Regions from separate parts of the Mesorhizobium sp. CNPSo 4661 genome, predicted to be linked through region 2. Evidence: predicted binding sites of a transcription regulator. Region 2 holds the regulator's gene; each other region holds the start of a gene.
The links. The regulator LexA, encoded in region 2, represses DNA repair genes until DNA is damaged. The targets are predictions, from matches to a motif close to TGTTCNNNNTGTGTTCNG.

Region 1 (4,967 bases), on a different contig from region 2:
AATTCGCGGCGGCCGCCTTCACCGGTTCGTCCGCCATGCTGTCGGAAGGCGTGCATTCGCTGGTCGACACAGGCAACGGCGCGCTGCTTCTCTATGGCATGCACCGCGCCGCGCGGCCGCCCGACCGCACCCACCCGCTCGGACACGGGCGCGAGCTTTATTTCTGGAGTTTCATCGTTGCGCTTCTGGTGTTCGCGCTCGGCGCCGGCGTTTCCTTCTACGAAGGCGTCATCCACATCATGGCGCCGGAGCCGGTCGTCAACGCCAAGGTCAACTATGTCGTGCTTGGTCTGTCTTTCCTGTTCGAAGGGAGCTCCTGGCTGGTGGCGCTGAAGGAATTCCGGCAGCAGAAGGGCGGCCAGGGCTGGTTCGAGGCAATTCACCGAAGCAAGGATCCGAGCGTCTTTACGGTGCTGTTCGAGGACAGCGCCGCTTTGCTTGGCCTGATCGTCGCCTTCGCCGGCATACTGGCGGCCGAAATCATGAAAATGCCCGAGCTCGACGGCGTCGCCTCGATCGGCATCGCGCTGATCCTGGGCGCGACGGCGATCTTCCTGGCGCGCGAAAGCAAGAGCCTGCTGCTCGGCGAGCCGGCCTCGCCGCAGGTGCAGAAGCGGGTGCTGGCGATCGCCCAGCAAGACCCTGCGGTGCAGCGGGCGAACGGCATATTGAGCGTCCATATCGGTCCGGAGGAAATCGTCGCCGGCTTGAGCATCGAATTCGAGGATCACCTCACCGCGCCCGAGATCGAGGCCTGCGTCGAGCGCCTGGAGGCAAGGCTCAAGACGGAAATGCCGCAAATCTCAAGGCTCTTCGTCAAGCCGCAGGCGACTGGCACATGGGAGCAGCGGCGCAAGGCCATCGCCGAGGTCTCGGAGGAGGGTTAGGTTCAATGCAGCGAGTTTGTGAGGAGAAGGAACGATGAAGATCGACGGCGGATGCCATTGCGGCGCGATCGCCTACGAGGCGGAGGTCGATCCGGAAAAGACCTCGATCTGCCACTGCACCGACTGTCAGCAACTGACCGGCACCGCCTTCCGGGTTACCGTCCCGGCGCCGGAAAGCGACTACCGGATCACCCGGGGCGCGCCGAAGATCTACATCAAGGTCGTGGCAAGCGGCGCCAGGCGCGCCCAGGCTTTTTGTGCCGATTGCGGCTCGCATCTTTACGCGACGTCGGTCGGCGATGGTCCGAAGGTCTATGGGATCAGAGTCGGGACCGCCAGGCAGCGTCAGGACTTGGTCCCGAGACAACAGAAATGGCACCGGTCAGCCCTGCATTGGCTCCCGGAATTCGAGGGCATGGCGACGACGGAAGAGCAGTAGCGCTGTCGGATCGGCCCGCTGGCGCAAGCCTCGGCAATTGGCCGAATCCTGCGCGTCTTCGTCATCCTCGGGCTGGACCCGAGGATCCATGCCGAGACCTTAGCCGAAGTGTGCAACGGTGCGGAATTCTGTAACCGTTGCAACGTCTTAGCGTCACGGCATGGAGTCTCGGGTCTGCGCGCGTCGCTTCGCTCCTTGCTCCGCCCTGGAATGACGAAGCGATGGGCGTTCTGGCCAATCTCCAAGGTATGCGACCTTGCAGGCGAGGAAGTCCGCGTTCAGCGGCCTACTCGTCGCCTTCGACGACGCGCAGCCTCAACTGGCCGGTCTTTGAATCGGCCACGCGCGGACCGCCTTCGGCCTTTGGCGCCGCACTTCGCGCGGCCTCGGTCTCGCCCTCGGCGAATTCCAGCGCCTCGATCTTCTGGCCGCGCTTGGTCACCTTCGATGTCGAAACCAGGATGTCGTCGATGTCCCGCGCCGCCTGGCCGAAATGCGTCTGCAGCCGGCGCACGCGCTCGTCGACGCGCCCCACGTCCTCCATCAGCCGAATGACCTCGCCCTGGATCAGATGTGCCTGCTCTCGCATGCGGGCGTCCTTGAGGATCGCCTGGATGACCTGGATCGACAGCATCAGCAACGAGGGCGAAACGATGACGACGCGGGCGCGATGCGCCTTCTGCACCACCGCCTCGAAATTCTCGTGGATTTCGGCGAACACCGATTCCGACGGCACGAACATGAAGGCGGTGTCCTGCGTCTCGCCCTGGAGCAGGTATTTTTCGGCGATATCGCGGATATGCACCTCGATGTCGCGCCGGAAAGCCTGCGCCGCCGCCTTCTGCATGTCGGCGCCTTCGGCGGCACGGATGGCGTTCCAGGCTTCGAGCGGGAACTTGGCGTCGATGGCCAGCATCGGCGCGCCGTTGGGCATCCGCACCAGGCAATCGGGCCGGCTGCCGTTGGAGAGGCTGGCCTGGAATTCATAGGCGCCATGCGGCAGGGCGTCGGCGACGATCGCCTCCATACGCGACTGGCCGAAGGCGCCGCGTGTCTGCTTGTTGGAAAGGATCGCCTGCAGCTGCACGACCTGGCCGGCCAAGGACTGGATGTTGCCTTGCGCGGTGTCGATCACCGCCAGCCGCTCCTGCAGCTTGGCAAGGCTTTCATGCGTCGACTTGGTCTGCTCGGCCATGGTCTGGCCGAGACGGCCGGTCATGGCGTCGAGCCGTTGTCCGAGCGACTGGGTAAGCTCGGCCTGCCGCGTCCCGAACACTTCGGCGATCGCGCCCATGCGTCCGTGCATCTCAGCCTGCGACCGCAGGACGTCGGCGATGCGCGCCTCGGTGTCCCGGGCATGGTCGGCCGCTTCGGCCGCGGCCACCGCGCGCGCCTTGCCCGCGCGCCACAAGGCCACGGCCAATCCTACAAACAGCGACAGCAGCAGCAACACGCCGAAACCCAGCGCCTGGCCGAGCGTGATCGTGGAGGCGCCGAGCCGCGCGATCGGTTGTGAAAGGATGGTGGTCATGTCGTTCATTTGGCCAGCATAACCGATTCGGCCGCGTGGCACAGATCAAAACGTGAACAGGCCGATTCCACACCGGTTGACGCTTTTCCAACGACGTCTTAGGTGAGACGCCATGTCGATCAAGCCGCTCATCATTCTCCCCGATCCCGTCCTGCGCCAGCTTTCCAAGCCGGTCGAGCGCGTCGATGCCGATTTGCGCAAGCTGGCCGACGACATGCTGGAAACCATGTATGACGCGCCGGGCATCGGCCTTGCGGCCATCCAGGTCGGCGAGCCGCGACGGCTGCTGGTCATCGACCTCGCCAAGGAAGGCGAGGAGCCTCAGCCGCATGTCTTCATCAATCCGGAAGTGCTCGAGAGTTCCGACCAGCGTTCCGTCTATGAGGAAGGCTGCCTGTCGATTCCCGACTATTACGCCGAGGTCGAGCGCCCGGCCTCGGTGCGGGTGAAGTATCTCGACCGCGACGGCAGGCTTCAGGAGATTCAGGCGGAGGGGCTGATGGCCACCTGCCTGCAGCACGAGATCGACCATCTCAACGGCGTGCTGTTCATCGACCACATCTCGAAGCTGAAGCGCGACATGGTGGTGCGGAAGTTCAAGAAGCTCGCCAAGGACAAGGCGCCGGGCAAGATGGTGGGCTAAGGGCCGTTTCGGTCGCGCGAGCACCTGAGCCTACCGCAAGACAGGATCGCAGGACATCATGCCGCTTCGCGTCATCTTCATGGGCACGCCGGATTTTTCCGTGCCGACCTTGCGCGCCATCGCCGAGGCCGGCCACGAGATCGCGGCCGTCTACACGCAGCCGCCGCGCGCCGCAGGCCGGCGCGGGCTGGAACTGACGCCGTCCCCGGTGCAGCGCGAGGCCGAGCGGCTGGGGCTCGACGTGCGCACGCCGACATCGCTGAAAAGCGAGGCCGAGCAACAGGCTTTTGCCGCCTTGCAGGCCGATGTCGCGGTCGTCGTCGCCTATGGCCTGCTGTTGCCGAAAGCGGTTCTCGAGGCGGCCAGGCTCGGCTGTCTCAACGGCCATGCCTCGCTTTTGCCACGCTGGCGTGGTGCTGCTCCCATCCAGCGTGCGATCATGGCCGGAGATAGCGAAACCGGCATGATGATCATGAAGATGGAAGAGGGTCTGGACACCGGACCGGTGGCATTGGTTGAAAAAGTCGCCATCGCACCCGATATGACGGCCGGCGAATTGCATGACCGCCTGATGGCACAAGGCGCTTCGCTGATGGTCGAGGCGCTCGCCCAGTTGGGGATAAATTGTCTGACATTTACCCCGCAGGCAACGGCAGGGGTGACCTACGCCCGAAAGATCGATAAATCGGAGACACGCGTAGACTGGACGCGGCCTTCTGGCGAAGTCCACAATCACATTCGCGGCCTCTCGCCCTTCCCGGGCGCGTGGTGCGAGGTCGAAATTGGCGGCCGCATGGAGCGGCTGAAACTGCTTCGCTCGACGCTCTCGGATGGCGTCGGCGAGTCGGGAGGAATTCTCGATGACCGGCTGACGGTTGCCTGCGGGGCAGGCGCGGTCAGGCTGGTCGAAGTTCAACGGGCGGGCGGAAAGCCTGCCGCCGCGCAGGAGTTTTTGCGCGGAGCCAAGATCGAAAAAGGAATGAAACTCACATGAGCATGATGTCGATACGCGCGGCGACGCCGCGGGATCGCGAGGCGATCCGCCTCGTCGAAGAGCATGCCTTTGGCCAGCAGGCGGAAGCCGGCCTGGTCGATGCCCTTGTCACCGGCGGCGATGCCGTCGTCGAGCTGGTTGCCGAGGAAGACGGCCAGGTCGTCGGCCATATTCTTTTCTCGCGGCTTTTCGTGCGAAACGGCGCCAAAGAGTTCGCGGCTGTCGCGCTTGCGCCGCTGGCGGTCGAGCCCTCCTTTCACGGCACCGGCATCGGCGGCGCGCTGATCCGCGAGGCGCATGTGCGCCTCAAGGAAGCCGGCGAGAAATTGGCCGTGGTTCTGGGCGATCCGGTCTATTACGGCCGCTTCGGTTATAGCCATGCCCGCGCCGGGAAGTTCGAGAGCGAGTATCAGGGCGAGGCGCTGCAGGCGCTGGCCTGGGGCGACGCGCCCGAGACCGGCAGGCTGGTCTAC
Region 2 (4,967 bases):
CGGCGTCGCCGTCCCAGGAGAGGCCAAGCCAGGTCAGCCCGTCGAGAATGGCGGCCGTGGCGGCTTCGGTGGAGCGCTCGCGATCGGTATCCTCGATGCGCAGCAGCATCGTGCCGCCGGTGTGCCTGGCATAGAGCCAGTTGAACAGCGCCGTGCGCGCCCCACCAATGTGCAGGTAGCCTGTGGGCGAGGGGGCAAAGCGGGTGACGACCTTGTCGGACATGGAACTCTCGAGGAAGCACTGAAAAATGCATGTGTCGCGCAGACTTCCACGCGACCGGCGTTCATGTAGCATAGGCGGTCTGGGGCGCAAGGGGCAGACCCGATGGCTGGATGTGGCCGGGGCGCGGAGGAGGGCGGGGGAACGACAGCTGGCGTCAGCGAACGCCTGATGTTTGCCCATGCCGCGCCCGAAGAGATAGCGCCGGTTTTGCTTCCGGAGCCGCGTGCACCAGTCGAGCTTCTGCCGTCCGGTGACGGCGGGATACAGCCGGTCTCGCCAACAGCCACCATCGGCCGGATCCGCAAACAGCTTGGCCGCGCCTCGCTTCCTGCACTCCACCGAAGCGTCGGCACCGCGGCGGCCACCGAGCTCGACCGCGGCATCGGCTTCCTGCTGGTGCCGGTGTTCCTGGCAGCCGGCGTCATCTACTACTTCTCGCTGAACACTGAGCCCGATCTCTACAGGCCGCTCGCGGCGGTGGCCCTGGTGGCTGTCTGCGCGGCGGTTTCGCGTTCCCGGCACAGAACGCACCTTGTCTTCATGGCGGCGTTTTTCTGCGCCTTGGGCTTTCTCGCGGCCAAGGTGGAGACCTTGCGGATGGCGACCCCGATGCTGGGTTCCGAAATCCAGACGCGGCTGACGGGGCGCCTCGTCACCGCCGAGGCGATGGCCAACGGCCGCATCCGGCTGACAATCGATCTGATTTCCACGCAGCATCCCAAGCTGCGCTATGCGCCGAACCGCGTCAGGCTGTCGGCACGCAGAATCCCGCCAGAGATGATCGCCGGGTCGATGCTGACCGGCTATGCCAAGCTGCTGCCGCCGACAGGCCCGGTTCGGCCGGACAGCTATGACTTTTCCTTCGACAGCTACTTTGCCGGCATCGGTGGCAGCGGCTTTTTCCTGGGCGATCCAAAGCTGATTGCCCCGGCAGAAGCGCCATTCGGAGCGCGCGTCGCATCGGCTGTCGAAAACGCGCGCGAAGGCATTGCCGACCATATCAGGAGCGCCATCGGCGGGTCCGAAGGCGAGATCGCGGCGGCGCTGATCGTCGGCGTGCGCGCCGGCATTCCGGAAGCGATCAACGAGTCGATGCGGCGCACCGGCATCTACCACATCATCTCGATCTCCGGCCTGCACATGGCACTTGTCGCGGGCACGATCATGGTCCTTTTGCGCGGCGCCTTCGCGCTGTTTCCGGATTTCTCGTCACGCCGACCGGTGAAGAAATATGCCGCTGCAATCGCGCTGGCCTCGATTGCCGCCTATCTGGTGATCTCCGGCATCGTGGTCGCGGCCGAGCGAAGCTTCATCATGCTGGCCGTGATGCTGGTCGCCGTGCTTTTCGACCGCGCGGCGCTGACCATGCGCAACCTGGCGATCTCTGCCATCGCCGTCATCCTGGTCTCGCCGCACGAAGTGGTCGGCCCGAGCTTTCAGATGTCCTTCGCCGCCACCGCGGCTCTCGTTGGCGCCTATGCCGGCTTTGCCGACTATCGCGCCGGCAAAACGACCGCGCCGGCAAAGCGTTCGTTTCTCGGCTTCGTATCGCGAAAACTGGCTATAGGAGTGGGTGGCGCCGCCGTGACGTCGCTCATCGCGGGCAGCGCGACGTTGCTGTTTGCGATCTGGCATTTTCAGCGCGTGTCGCCGCTCAGCCTGCTGGCCAATCTGGCGGTCATGCCGATCGTCTCGCTGATCGTCATGCCGTTCGCCGTGTTGAGCGCGCTGGCCATGCCCTTCGGCTTCGACGGTCCCTTCCTCTTTGTCATGGGCAAGGGCCTGATGGCGATGATCGCTATTTCGGCGTGGATATCCGAGCGCTCACCGGTCGACGCCGTCGGGCTGATCTCGATCCAGTCGGTGCTGCTGGCGACGGTCGCGCTTGTCATCGCAACGATGGCGACCACGTGGCTCAGGCTTGTGCCGCGGTACCCTTCGCGCTCGCGGCGCTGCTGGCCATTCCCCATGTCCGCACGCCGGATGTGCTTGTCTCGGAGGACGCGCATCTGGTGGCGATGCCGATCGGAGGCGGCGAGCTTGCGATCAACCGCGCGCGCTCCAACGAGTTCACCACCGACAACTGGAAACGAGCGCTGAAAGCCGAGGATATCGTGCCGCCGGAGACGTTCGCCAAGGACGCCCTCGACATCGCCGATCCCGTCGACCTGCCGCTTGGCTCGCCCTTCTACTGCACCGGAGACCTCTGCATCGGCCGGCATCCTTCCGGCGCCATCGTCGCGCTTGCCGAGAACCGCGGCAGCGCCCGACCGGCCTGCGGGTTCGCAGATCTCATCGTCATCAACGATGCAACGGCCTACAACCCATGCCGCGATCCGCGCGTGCTTGTCGTCACCAAGCGGCAGCTGGCGCGCGACGGCAGCGCCGCCATCTTCTTCGATCCGCAATCGGCGACCGCCCGGCCAACCGTTCGCTACGCGGTCGACGAACCATATCGTCCCTGGCACGAGCAGCGGAAATACACACGCGAGGCGAGGGGGCTGCCGCCCTATCAACGACCGGAAAAGCCGGCGGCCGCGCCGCAGCCGACAGAATAGATGTCACGCATTTCCGGCGAAGACCGCCGCGCGGTCCTGCTCAGTAGCGACGGATAAGTCCGACGAGCTTGCCCTGAACCTTGACCCGATCCGGTCCAAAGATCCGGGTCTCATAGGCCGGATTGGCGGCCTCGAGCGCGATCGAGGCACCCTTGCGGCGAAACCGCTTCAAGGTCGCTTCCTCGTCGTCGACCAGCGCCACCACGATCTCGCCCGGGCTTGCCGTATTGGCGTTGCGGATGATGACGGTGTCGCCGTCGAAGATACCGGCCTCTATCATCGAGTCGCCCTTGACCTCCAGCGCATAGTGCTCGCCGCCCATGATCATGTCCGGCGGCACCGAGATCGAGTGCGTCTGGTGCTGGATGGCGTCGATCGGCACGCCGGCGGCAATGCGGCCCATTACCGGAATGGATACGGCCGAAACAGCGTCGTCGTCATTGCTGGGTGTCGGCGTGCGCGAAGGCGCTGCCGGCTTGACTTGGCGGTTGAGATTGCCTTGGCCGCCTTGGATGACGCTTGGCGAGAACTTCTTCGCGGCATTCAGGCCAGGCGCGATCGAGTCGGGCAGGCGCAAGACTTCGAGGGCGCGCGCCCGGTTCGGCAGCCGGCGAATGAAGCCACGCTCTTCCAGCGCCGTGATCAGCCGGTGGATGCCGGACTTCGAGGCAAGGTCCAGCGCCTCCTTCATCTCGTCGAAGGATGGAGGGATCCCGCTCTCCTTGAGGCGTTCATGGATGAACATCAGGAGTTCATGTTGTTTGCGCGTCAGCATTGGCGGCCCCCACGGGTTCTGAAACCAGAATCGGAAAAACAAACCCAGAACAAACACTATCTGTTCCAGTTGTGTTCCGCAACCGTTTAAAGTTTAATGAATTTCTTAAGGCTGCCGAAACAATGTTGCATTCGAGGACGCCAGCCGCCGCCAGTAGGGCGGTGGCATTGATTCCGCTCGATTTTGCAGCACTGCCTAAGTTGAAACAGCAGGCAGCGCCATCACGAAAGCGCGGGTCGGACCGCGTGGACCACCCTTTGCGCATGCTGCACCGTGAACGAAACGAACCCAAAATGCCAACTTCGGCGATTTGCCGGTTCTCTGTTCTCGCGGTCTATGGACCATCTAACACAGGACGAAAGGTTCTTGCCCCGACGCCGACTGGGGTGAGACAACCGCCGTTGGCCGTCTGGCGATTTGCGAGCGGCGCTGGGTCGAGATGGAGGCGGTAACGCGATGAGGGGAATTCCTGGCCGTGCTGAAGTCGAGGCGATGGATGCCGCGGATCCGCTGCGCGCCCTGCGCGATCGCTTCATCCTGCCGGAAGGGGTGATCTATCTCGACGGCAACTCGCTGGGTGCGGCGTCCTCCGAGGTTTTCGACGAGATCGAGAAAGCGGCAACGCGCGAATGGGCGCATGATCTTATCCGCGCCTGGAATACCGCGGGCTGGTTCCAAATGCCGGTCGAACTGGGCGACCGGCTCGGGCGGCTGATCGGCGCGGCGGCCGGACAGACCGTCGTTTGCGATACGACCTCGATCAACATCTACAAGGTCCTGCATGCGGCGCTGGCGATGCGGCCCGACCGATCCGTGATCGTTGCCGAGGGCGACAGTTTTCCGACCGATCTCTACATGGCGGAGGGCGTGGCCTCCACGCGCCCCGGCACGGTGCTGCGGCTCGAAGGTGTCGACGCCCCGACGATCGAGGAGCTGATCGACAGCCAAGTCGCGGTCATCCTAGTCAACCACGTCAACTACAAGTCCGGCCGGTTGCGCGACATGGCGGCCTTGACGCGCAAGGCCCACGAAGCCGGCGCGCTGATCGTTTGGGACCTCTGCCATACTGCAGGCGCGTTGCCGGTGGATCTTGATGGTTCGAGTGCCGACTTCGCTGTCGGCTGCACTTATAAGTATCTCAATGGCGGCCCGGGCGCGCCCGCCTTCATCTACGCCGCGAATCGCCACCACGGCGACATTCGCCAGCCGCTCAGCGGCTGGTGGGGGCACGCCCGGCCTTTCGCGTTCGAGCAGGGCTACGCCATGGGCACGGGCATCCGCCGGTTCCTGTGCGGAACGCAGCCGGTGCTGTCGATGCGGGCGCTGAAGGGAGCGCTGGACCTCTGGGACAAGGTCGACATGAATGCCGTGCGCGACAAAAGCATCGCCCTGACGGACTTGTTCATCCGGC
Region 3 (4,967 bases), on a different contig from region 2:
TTTGCGGCCATCCGTATCCTCCCCAGGACACCGGCACCTCTAGGAGTAAGCGGCCGGTAACGATTGCACCCTTTATCGAGGATACGCGCAAAAGCGTCACAATTCCAAGTGGTTTGTGCACTGCGGCATCAATTAATGCTGCACAGCCATTGCAAAATCCGCCGCATTGCCGACCTCACGTTACCGCGACTGGCGCGCGCTCTGCTTGCCGCGCATGGCGGTCATGCCCATTTCCGGTTTGACTCAGGGTTTCGAACGGGCAAGAAAGTCCTAAAGCGATCTCGAAAATACGCCACCTCGAAGTCTGGAGAAGAAAATGTCCGCTTCCAATTCAATCGTCGTCGCCAGCGCCGCCCGCACTGCGGTCGGCTCCTTCAACGGCAGTTTCGCCGCCACGCCGGCGCACGAGCTCGGCGCCGTCGTCATCAGGGAATTGCTCGCGCGTTCCGGCGTCGAGGCGGCGGAAGTCGACGAGGTCATCCTCGGTCAGGTGCTGACCGCTGCTCAAGGCCAGAACCCGGCGCGCCAGGCCTCGATCAATGCCGGCCTGCCGAAGGAGACCACCGCCTGGGGCCTCAACCAGGTCTGCGGCTCGGGCCTGCGCGCCATCGCGCTCGGCATGCAGCAGATCGCCACCGGCGATGCCAAGGTGATCGTCGCCGGCGGCCAGGAATCGATGTCGCTGTCGCCGCATGCCGAGCATCTGCGCGCCGGCGTCAAGATGGGCGACTACAAGATGATCGACACCATGATCAAGGACGGCCTGTGGGATGCCTTCAACGGCTACCATATGGGCAACACTGCCGAGAACGTCGCCCGCCAGTTCCAGATCACCCGCGAAACCCAGGACGAGTTCGCGCTGGCCTCGCAGAACAAGGCCGAGGCCGCGCAGAAGGCCGGCAGGTTCAAGGACGAGATCGTCGCCTTCACCATCAAGGGCAAGAAGGGCGACACCATCGTCGACCAGGACGAGTATATCCGTCTCGGCGCGACGCTCGACGCCATGACCAAGCTGAAGCCCGCTTTCGACAAGGATGGCACGGTCACGGCCGCCAACGCGTCCGGCATCAATGACGGCGCCGCCGGCGCGCTGCTGATGACCGAGGCCGAGGCTGCCCGGCGCGGCATCACCCCGCTGGTCCGCATCGCCTCCTGGGCGACCGCCGGCGTCGATCCGGCGATCATGGGCACGGGGCCTATTCCCGCTTCGAAGCGGGCGCTGGAAAAGGCCGGCTGGTCGGTCAAGGATCTCGACCTCGTCGAGGCCAACGAAGCCTTCGCCGCGCAGGCATGCGCCGTCAACAAGGGCATGGGCTGGGACCCCTCGATCGTCAACGTCAATGGCGGCGCCATCGCCATCGGCCATCCGATCGGCGCATCTGGCGCCCGCGTCTTCAACACGCTGGTCTACGAGATGCGTCGCCGCGGCGCCAAGAAGGGTCTCGCCACGCTTTGCATCGGCGGCGGCATGGGCGTCGCCATGTGCGTGGAAGCAATGGGGTGAATGGAAAAATGGTGAATGGTGGGCCGCAGGGCTTTCGCGATGACCATTCACCATTCACTATTCACCATTCACTCTGGGAGGAGCACATATGAGCAAGGTAGCAATCGTCACGGGCGGGTCGCGCGGCATCGGCGCGGCGATATCGGTCGCCTTGAAGAACGCCGGCTATTCGGTCGCGGCGAACTATGCCGGCAATGACGAGGCGGCACAGAAATTCAAGGCCGAGACCGGCATCCCGGTCTACAAATGGTCCGTCGCCGACTACGAGGCCTGCGCCGCCGGCATCAAGCAGGTCGAGGCCGATCTCGGTCCGGTCTCCGTGCTGGTCAACAATGCCGGCATCACCCGCGACGCCATGTTCCACAAGATGACGCCCGCGCAGTGGAAGGAAGTCATCGACACCAACCTCTCCGGTGTCTTCAACATGACGCATCCTTTGTGGAGCGGCATGCGCGACCGCAAGTTCGGCCGCGTCGTCACCATTTCCTCGATCAACGGCCAGAAGGGCCAGGCCGGCCAGGCCAACTACTCGGCCGCCAAGGCCGGCGACATCGGCTTCAGCAAGGCTCTTGCCCAGGAAGGCGCCCGCGCGGGCATCACCGTCAACGTCATCTGCCCCGGCTATATCGCGACCGAGATGGTCAAGGCGATCGACGAGAAGGTGCTCAACGAGCGCATCATCCCGCAGATCCCGGTCGGCCGCCTCGGCGAGCCGGAAGAGATCGCGCGCTGCGTCGTCTTTCTGGCTTCCGACGAGGCCGGCTTCATCACCGGCTCGACCATCACCGCCAATGGCGGCCAGTACTTCGTCTGAGACGCACGACGCCAAGGCGGCTCCGGCAACGGAGCCGCCTTTTTCGCCCGCCGGCAAGCCCGGCGCGACACCGTGCCTCAATCCGGCACGCAAAAGTTAACGGCCCCGGCCACGCCCTGTGCGCAACCCCTCTCACAAGCTGTGAATCCTCGGTGGACAAGCTGTGGATAACACCATATCTAGGGGTGAACAAACCGGGAAACTTCCCGCATCTCTGATTCGTCGCCGATTCGTTCTGGCTTTGGCCGAAAAGTTAATGGCGAAGCGCCGAAACATTACCGAAACCGTTAAAAGCCGTTAAGAAAAATCAACAATTTCATAACCTTGTGGGCGCACCTCGAGTCGACCGCGATGGCTCGCCGGCAAAAGTTAACGACCGCTCGGGTCCAGCGGCGGTCAAGCATGAATCGGGCCAATTGCCCGATTCAGCATGTGGTGAGACTCAGCGTCAAAAAATCCACATATAGCCGTGAACAAAACCTGAATCAGAACGAGTCAGCGATTCGTCGCTGATTCGTTCCAGACTCGTTCCAGCCGTTAACAAGCAGCCGATTTTGAACGCCCCGGCCTGCCTCGCCTGTCTCCAAAGGAACATTCCGCTTTCGCTTCACGCCCGAAGTCCCTATGTGTCGCCTGTCACACGCGGCGGCATCGCCGTGCTTCAGACTACAAGCGGCAGAAACCTTATTTCCGAGCCGATGAACATCCAGCCGAAACATTCCCAGCCGCTGATCCTTTCAGGCCGCGACGTGACGGCCGTGCTAGGGCCCACCAACACCGGCAAGACCCATCTCGCCATCGAGCGCATGGTCGCGCACGAGACCGGCATCATCGGCCTGCCGCTGAGACTGCTTGCTCGCGAGGTCTATGCCCGTGTCTGCGAGAAGGTCGGCGCCCACAAGGTGGCGCTGATCACCGGCGAGGAGAAGATCGTGCCCGCCGGCGCGAAATATTCCGTCTGCACCGTCGAGGCGATGCCGCGCGAGACCGACGCCGCCTTCGTCGCCATCGACGAGGTGCAGCTCGCCGGCGATCTCGAGCGCGGCCATATCTTCACCGATCGCATCCTGCATCTGCGCGGCCGCCAGGAGACGCTGCTTCTGGGCGCCGCCACCATGCACGGCATCCTGCAGAAGCTGCTGAAGGGTGTGTCGGTAGTGACGCGGCCGCGGCTGTCGCACCTTGCCTATGCCGGCTCGAAGAAGCTCACCCGGCTGCCGCGGCGCACGGCGATCGTCGCCTTCTCGGCCGACGAGGTCTATGCCATCGCCGAACTGATCCGCCGCCAGCAGGGGGGTGCAGCCGTCGTGCTTGGCGCGCTTTCGCCGCGCACCCGCAACGCGCAGGTCGAGATCTTCCAGTCCGGCGACGTCGACTATCTCATCGCCACCGACGCCATCGGCATGGGGCTGAACCTCGACCTCGACCATGTCGCCTTTGCCCAGAACCGCAAATTCGACGGCTACCAATACCGCAACCTGACCGCGGCCGAGCTTGGCCAGATCGCCGGCCGCGCCGGCCGGCACCTGCGCGACGGCACGTTCGGCGTCACCGGCCAGGTCGATCCGTTCGACGAGGATCTGGTCGCCAAGGTCGAGGCGCACGACTTCGACCCGGTGAAGGTGCTGCAATGGCGCACCGCGGATTTCGACTTTTCCAGCCTCGATGCGCTGAAACGCTCGATCGAGACCAATGCACCGGTCGAAGGGCTGACCCGCGCGCTGCCGGCCGTGGACGCGCAGGCGCTGGAGCATCTGTCGCGCGACGGCGATATCCGCGCCTTGGCCACCGGCAAGGAGCGCGTGGCGCTGCTGTGGGAAGCCTGCGCGCTCCCCGACTACCGCAAGATTGCGCCGGCGCAGCATGCCGACCTCATCGCCTCCATCTATATGGACCTTGCTCGTCATGGCCATGTCGATGAGAATTACATGGCCGAGCAGGTGCGGCGCGCCGACACGACGGAAGGCGATATCGACACGCTCTCGCACCGGATCGCGCAGATCCGCACGTGGACTTTCGTCTCCAACCGCCCCGGCTGGCTGGCCGATCAGCTACACTGGCAGGAAAAGACGCGCGAAATCGAAGACAGATTGTCGGATGCGCTGCATGAGCGGTTGACGAAACGCTTCGTAGACCGCAGGACTTCCGTCCTCATGCGGCGCCTTAGAGAAAATACCATGCCTGAAGCCGAAATCAGCCCTACCGGAACCGTCCTCGTCGAAGGCCATCATGTCGGCGAGTTGCAAGGGTTCCGCTTCACCGCCGACCAGAGCGCCGGCGGCGAGGACGCCAAGGCGGTGCGCACCGCCGCCCAGAAGGCGCTCGCGGCCGAGTTCGACGCGCGCGCCGAGCGCTTTGCCGCCTGCGCCAATGGCGACCTGGCCTTGGGCTCGGACGGCATCTTGCGCTGGATCGGCGCGCCGATCGGCACGCTGGTCGCCGGCGACGAGGCGCTGAAGCCGCGCCTGGTGTTGCTTGCAGACGAGCAGCTGACCGGCCCTGCCCGCGACAAGGTGGCGGCGCGCGCCGAGCGTTTCGTCAATTTCCAGATCGAGTCGCTCTTGAAGCCGCTGGTCGACTTGAAGAATGCCGACCAGCTCACCGGCATCGCGCGCGGCATCGCCTTCCAGCTGGTCGAGCATTTCGGCC
Region 4 (4,967 bases), on a different contig from region 2:
GGGGTGACCGGCGTTTTCATCAGCCACAACATGCACCACGTCTTCGACTGCTGCGACCGCATCGTGGCGATGGCGCGCGGCGAGGTGGTGCTGGACAAGCGCATCGAGGATACCTCGATCGATGAAGTGCATGGCGTGCTCTAGGGAAACTTGGCAATGAAGGTGCTTGCTGGTCGTAAGGTGCTGCTGACGGGCGGCCTCGGCTCGCTCGGTCGTGCCCAGGCGGCGACGCTGGCGCGGGCCGGCGCGCGTGTGCTGGTGCTCGATCGGCCCGAGGTCGAGAACGGACCGGACATCGTCGCCGGGTTGGCCGGTCAGGCCAGCGGCGACATCGCCTTCATTGGGTGCGATCTCAACCGGCTGGCCGAGGCGGAAGCGGCCGTTGCCGCGCTGGCGGCGAAGGAAAGCGGCATCGACATCCTGATCAACAACGCGGCGCTGATCATCAACCGGCCGTTCGAGGAATTCTCTCTCGCCGAGTATGAGGACCAGATCCGCGTCAACTCCTCGGCCGCCTTCGCGCTGGCGCGGGCCTGCGCTCCCGGCATGAAGGCCAAGGGCTACGGCAAGATCGTCAACTTCTGCTCGATCACGCTCAACGGCCGCTGGGATGGCTACGTGCCCTATGTCGCGTCGAAAGGCGCCATGCTCGGCCTCACCAAATCGCTGGCGCGCGAGCTCGGACCGCATGGCATCAGGGTGAACGCCGTGTCGCCGGGCGCGGTGGTCTCGGAGGCGGAAGAGCGCGTCTTCGGCGACCGGCTGGAGGAGTACAATGACTGGATCCTCGCGAACCAGAGCCTGAAGAAGCGTATCGAGCCGGCCAACGTTGCCGACCTCGTGCTGTTCCTCGTCTCGCCGGCCTCCGACATGATCAGCGGCCAGAACATCGCCGTGGACGGCGGCTGGTGACGGCCGGCATGGCTGAGCTTCGAGACGGCCGCGCGCGGCTCGTGCTCGCGCCCGACAAGGGTGGTGCGATCGCCCGTTACGATGCGCTTGTCGGCAGCGCGCGGGTTCCGCTTTTGAGGGCTGGGGACGGCACCGGCACATCCGGTTGCCAGCTCCTCGTGCCGTGGTCGAACCGCATTTCCGGCGGGGGCTTCACCTTCGACGGCCTCTTTCATGCCATCGAGCCGAATGTGCCCGGCGAGACTTTCCCGATTCATGGCGACGGCTTCCAGAAGCCGTGGCGGCTTGCCAGCCATACCGACACCGAGGCGGAGCTGACGCTCGATGACGGCGCGATCGGTCCTTACCGCTATGCGGCGTCGGTTACCTATACGCTGCAGGACGGCGCGCTGGAGGCGCGGCTGATTGTTGAAAATCGCGCCGGCATGCGCCTGCCCTATGGCCTCGGCTTCCACCCCTGGTTTCCGCGCGTCGCCAGGACCACGCTTAAGGCGAAGGCGCAGCGCGTCTGGCTGGAGGACGAGCGCCATTTGCCGGTCGGGGTGGCGCCTGTCGCCGAGCATCCATGGTGGGATTTTTCCCAAACCTCGCTTTTGCCGGCGGGCTGGGTGAACAACGGCTTCTCCGGCTGGGATGGACACGCGACCATCGTGCAACCGGGGCGGATTTCCGTTTCGCTCACCGCCTCGCCAACGCTCGATGTCTATATCCTCTATTCGCCGTCACCCGATGCCGGCTTCTTCTGCTTCGAACCGGTCTCTCACCCTGTCGATGCGCATCACGGCGAAGGGCTGACGGTGCTGGAGCACGGGCAAGCGATGAGCGCGACGATGCGGTTGGACTGGACGGTGACCGATTGAGCGTGCCGCCGCTGGAACTGCTGATCTCCCCCGCAAGGTGGAGATTGGACGTCGCGTCGGCTTCGCCAATTTCCAACGTCGCAAGAGGACACGCCGGAAACAGCCCCCTCTACAACTCCTTCTCCGCCAGCTCCCTGAACCCGTCCGGCACCGAGCGCGCGCCTTCGAGCGCCACCGTGCCGTAGCCGACGGCCTCCTTGCCGAAACGCTGGCGAATCTTGTCGATGGCGCGGTCGGCTCCGAAGCGAGCCAGCCCCTTGCGGCTGCCGGGCCTGAGCTTCTCATCCGCCAGGCCGAGTGGCAGTTCGAGCTGCAATTCGGCATGTTCCTCCAGATGCGAGACGGAGATGGCGAGCAGCGAGATGTCCCGCTCGCCTGGATGGGCGGCCAGCACGCCGCGCACCAGTTCTTCGGCGATCTCGGCCAGCATCGCTGTCGCCTGGATCGGCTGGTCGAGCGTGATCGAGCGGCTGACCGCGCGCATGTTGGCGAACCGCACGCGAACCGTGATTGTGCGTCCGGGCCGGTCCTTGGCACGCAACCGGCTGGCGACGCGGTCGGCCAGATGCAGCAGCGTCGGCACGAAGACGCGCGGCAGCGCCGGTTTCCTGCCCAACGCCGATTGCGCGCCGGCGGAATGTGCTCGCCGATGCGTCTCGAGTTTGCGCGGGTCGCGGTTCCAGGCAAGCGCGGCAAGTTTCTGGCCGGCGGCGTGGCCGATCAGCCGCTCCAGCGCGCCGCTGTGCGTGCGCGCCAACTGCCCGATGGTCTCGACGCCGATCTCGGCGAGCCTGGCCTTGGTCGCCGGGCCGACGCCCCACATCAGCGTGACGGGCAGGTCGTGCAGGAAGGCGAGCTCGGTGCCGGGCTCGACCACCACCAGCCCGTCTGGCTTGGCCACCTGCGAGGCGATCTTGGCCAGATGTTTTGTGCGCGCCACGCCGATCGAGATCGGCAGGCCGAGCTCGGCCCTCACGCGGTCGCGGATTTTTCGCGCGATCTCTTGCGGAGGACCAAAAAGATGCGTGCAGCCGGCGACATCGGCGAACGCCTCGTCGATCGAGATGCGCTCGACCACGGGCGTGAAATCGTCGAGCACCTCGATCGCGGCGTCGCCGAGACGCTGGTACTCGGAAAAATGGCCGCCGACGAAGATGAGCTGCGGGCAGAGCTCGCGCGCCTTGCGGCCAGGCATGCCGCCGCGCACGCCGAAGACCTTGGCCTCATAGGAAGCCGCCAGCACCACGCCGCCGCCGACTGCGATCGGCTTGCCACGCAATGACGGATCGAGCAACTGCTCGACCGAGGCGTAGAAGGCGTCGAGATCGGCATGCAGGATGGTGGCGGCCGCAGCGGCGTTTGTGGCGAGCATCCCGCGCTCCATCTCCATCCGGTCCGCATTGCGGCAGCGCAGCATTAGCTGCGTCTTTCGTAAGGGATTTTAATCGGAACATAAAGAGAACAAAAGCGGTCTCTCGTCAAGTCGGCGGGGCTGTACACCAGAACAGTTGCAACCGTGCACAACCGAGACGTTTGCCGGCCGGTTGTGCGCGACGCCTCGCTCTTGAGGGGACATGGTCGCAAGCGGCCATGGGAGCCTCGCGTGTGAAGCGCGGCGGCTTTGCAACGCCCAAGAACGGCGTTCCACGCGGGGCGACCCCTCTGCCGCTTTTGGCGCCCCCGGTCTGAGGGGCGATTGCTTGCGCTTATGCCGGTTTGGCGTATTGCTCGGCGCTCAGCACCTCGATGCACTGGAACGGCTGGTTGCCTTCCACCCAGGCGTCATGGCCGGGCGGGATGGTGTAGGAACTGCCGGCCTCGAAGGTCTTTTGCGTGCCGTCGGTCATCCGCACCGTGATCGAGCCGGATACGACATAGCCGACATGCGAGACCTGGCAGCTATCGGTCTTGACCACTGGCTTGACGCATTCGGACCATCTCCAGCCCGGCTGCATGTTCATCCGCCCGAGCGTATAGCCCGGCAGCCGGACGATCTCGACGCGCGTCTTGGCGGGCGCGCGCACCTCGTCGGGATTGTTATGCGATTTGGATTCGAGTTTCGTCACGTTCATTGCAACTTCGGCCATGGTGTCCTCCCATGCGTGAAGCGGCGCCTGACGTTGCGATCATCGTCGGCGACCGCGACACTATCCATAGGCCTTATTATGAGTGATTGCTAATGCAATCGAGGCGACCGCGAGCTGGGCCAGGCGCTTGGCGCACCCGTCATGAGGCGCATATGCCAGCCCCTCGGGCGACGGTCCCTGGCCATGTTCGGACCGAAGTCTCACCGCACCAACGCAGAGGCCCGAGGCGCCGATTTCGAGGCAACCGCAGCGGCTCCATTTCATTTGGGCTAGCAAGCCGCCGGACAAAGTCCCTTCATCGGCGGTCGACGACGGGGTGCCCGCCATTCCTGCGATATGGCGGGCACTCCTCTCCCTTTGGAAACTGTCTTGGAGCTGCTGGCCGTGCTACCCGGCAACATCATCGCGAACCTGTTTGCCGCGCTGCTTTTGGCGGGATTTGTCGTCGGCGTCTTCCTTCTGGTCGGCAGGCCCCTCTGGCCACAGCGCCATGCCCAGATGGTGGTCCTTCTCCCAATCGACACCATGGCCACCGGATCGGTGCGCAAGGCCTATGTCGAGCCATGGTTGCCTGCTCGCTTCGATCTCAAGCTCGCGCCCGTCAGGCCACTCGACAAAGGCAGGCGAGGGAACCAGTCCGCGCCTCATACCGTTGATTGAGCGAAGGGATGGCGCTGGCGGAGGCCGCCATGCATAATTTCGAACTCATCGATCTTCTGTGCGTCATCGACGCATGCGCGAGCGACCGTTTCGCCGGACGTCTCGTGCCTATGTCGAAGGCCGTCGAGGAATTGCGCGTCCTGACCGGCGATTTCGTTTCGTCGGATAGGGATGCGGCCAACGCCTTGACGCAGGTCGCGCTCGAGCGCGGCTGCGCGGTGCTCTTCGACGAGCAGCCGGGCGCGGATATCATAGGCGAGCTGTAATCCTTCCCTCAAGGGGAGATTGGCGCTCATTTCGCCAGGGTGATCATCCGTCCCGCATACACCGCGCGGTTGCCGAGCTCGGCGCTGCAGTCCGACTTTACGGCGGAGCTCCCCGTCATTGTGACAGTGTCCCCGACCAGCCGCAGGCAACTGCCCTGGGCGTTCATGTCCGAATTTCCGGC

Region 1: AC0YKC_RS12215 (DNA recombination protein RmuC) is a predicted target of LexA. The motif match lies at 2,899-2,916, and genes of this name have one in related genera.
Region 3: AC0YKC_RS08575 (helicase-related protein) is a predicted target of LexA. The motif match lies at 2,834-2,851, and genes of this name have one in related genera.
Region 4: dinB (DNA polymerase IV) is a predicted target of LexA. The motif match lies at 3,219-3,236, and genes of this name have one in related genera.

Annotation. Positions count from the first base shown of each region.
Region 1 covers NZ_JBWGIO010000007.1:110,606-115,572, reverse strand. The annotation lists gene AC0YKC_RS12225 (cation diffusion facilitator family transporter) at 1-887, shown strand, start outside; gene AC0YKC_RS12220 (GFA family protein) at 922-1,326, shown strand; gene AC0YKC_RS12215 (DNA recombination protein RmuC) at 1,613-2,866, opposite strand; gene def (peptide deformylase) at 2,970-3,500, shown strand; gene fmt (methionyl-tRNA formyltransferase) at 3,559-4,494, shown strand; gene AC0YKC_RS12200 (GNAT family N-acetyltransferase) at 4,491-4,967, shown strand, end outside.
Region 2 covers NZ_JBWGIO010000023.1:31,328-36,294, reverse strand. The annotation lists gene gltX (glutamate--tRNA ligase) at 1-223, opposite strand, end outside; partial or broken gene AC0YKC_RS28545 (ComEC/Rec2 family competence protein) at 326-2,781, shown strand; gene lexA (transcriptional repressor LexA) at 2,822-3,556, opposite strand; gene kynU (kynureninase) at 4,013-4,967, shown strand, end outside.
Region 3 covers NZ_JBWGIO010000005.1:30,715-35,681, reverse strand. The annotation lists gene phaR (polyhydroxyalkanoate synthesis repressor PhaR) at 1-11, opposite strand, end outside; gene AC0YKC_RS08585 (acetyl-CoA C-acetyltransferase) at 317-1,504, shown strand; gene phbB (acetoacetyl-CoA reductase) at 1,593-2,318, shown strand; gene AC0YKC_RS08575 (helicase-related protein) at 3,017-4,967, shown strand, end outside.
Region 4 covers NZ_JBWGIO010000008.1:131,101-136,067, forward strand. The annotation lists gene AC0YKC_RS13795 (ATP-binding cassette domain-containing protein) at 1-144, shown strand, start outside; gene AC0YKC_RS13800 (SDR family oxidoreductase) at 157-912, shown strand; gene AC0YKC_RS13805 (aldose 1-epimerase) at 921-1,772, shown strand; gene dinB (DNA polymerase IV) at 1,882-3,144, opposite strand; gene AC0YKC_RS13815 (cupin domain-containing protein) at 3,479-3,859, opposite strand; gene AC0YKC_RS13820 (polymerase) at 4,229-4,519, shown strand; gene AC0YKC_RS13825 (hypothetical protein) at 4,549-4,785, shown strand; gene AC0YKC_RS13830 (TadE/TadG family type IV pilus assembly protein) at 4,812-4,967, opposite strand, start outside.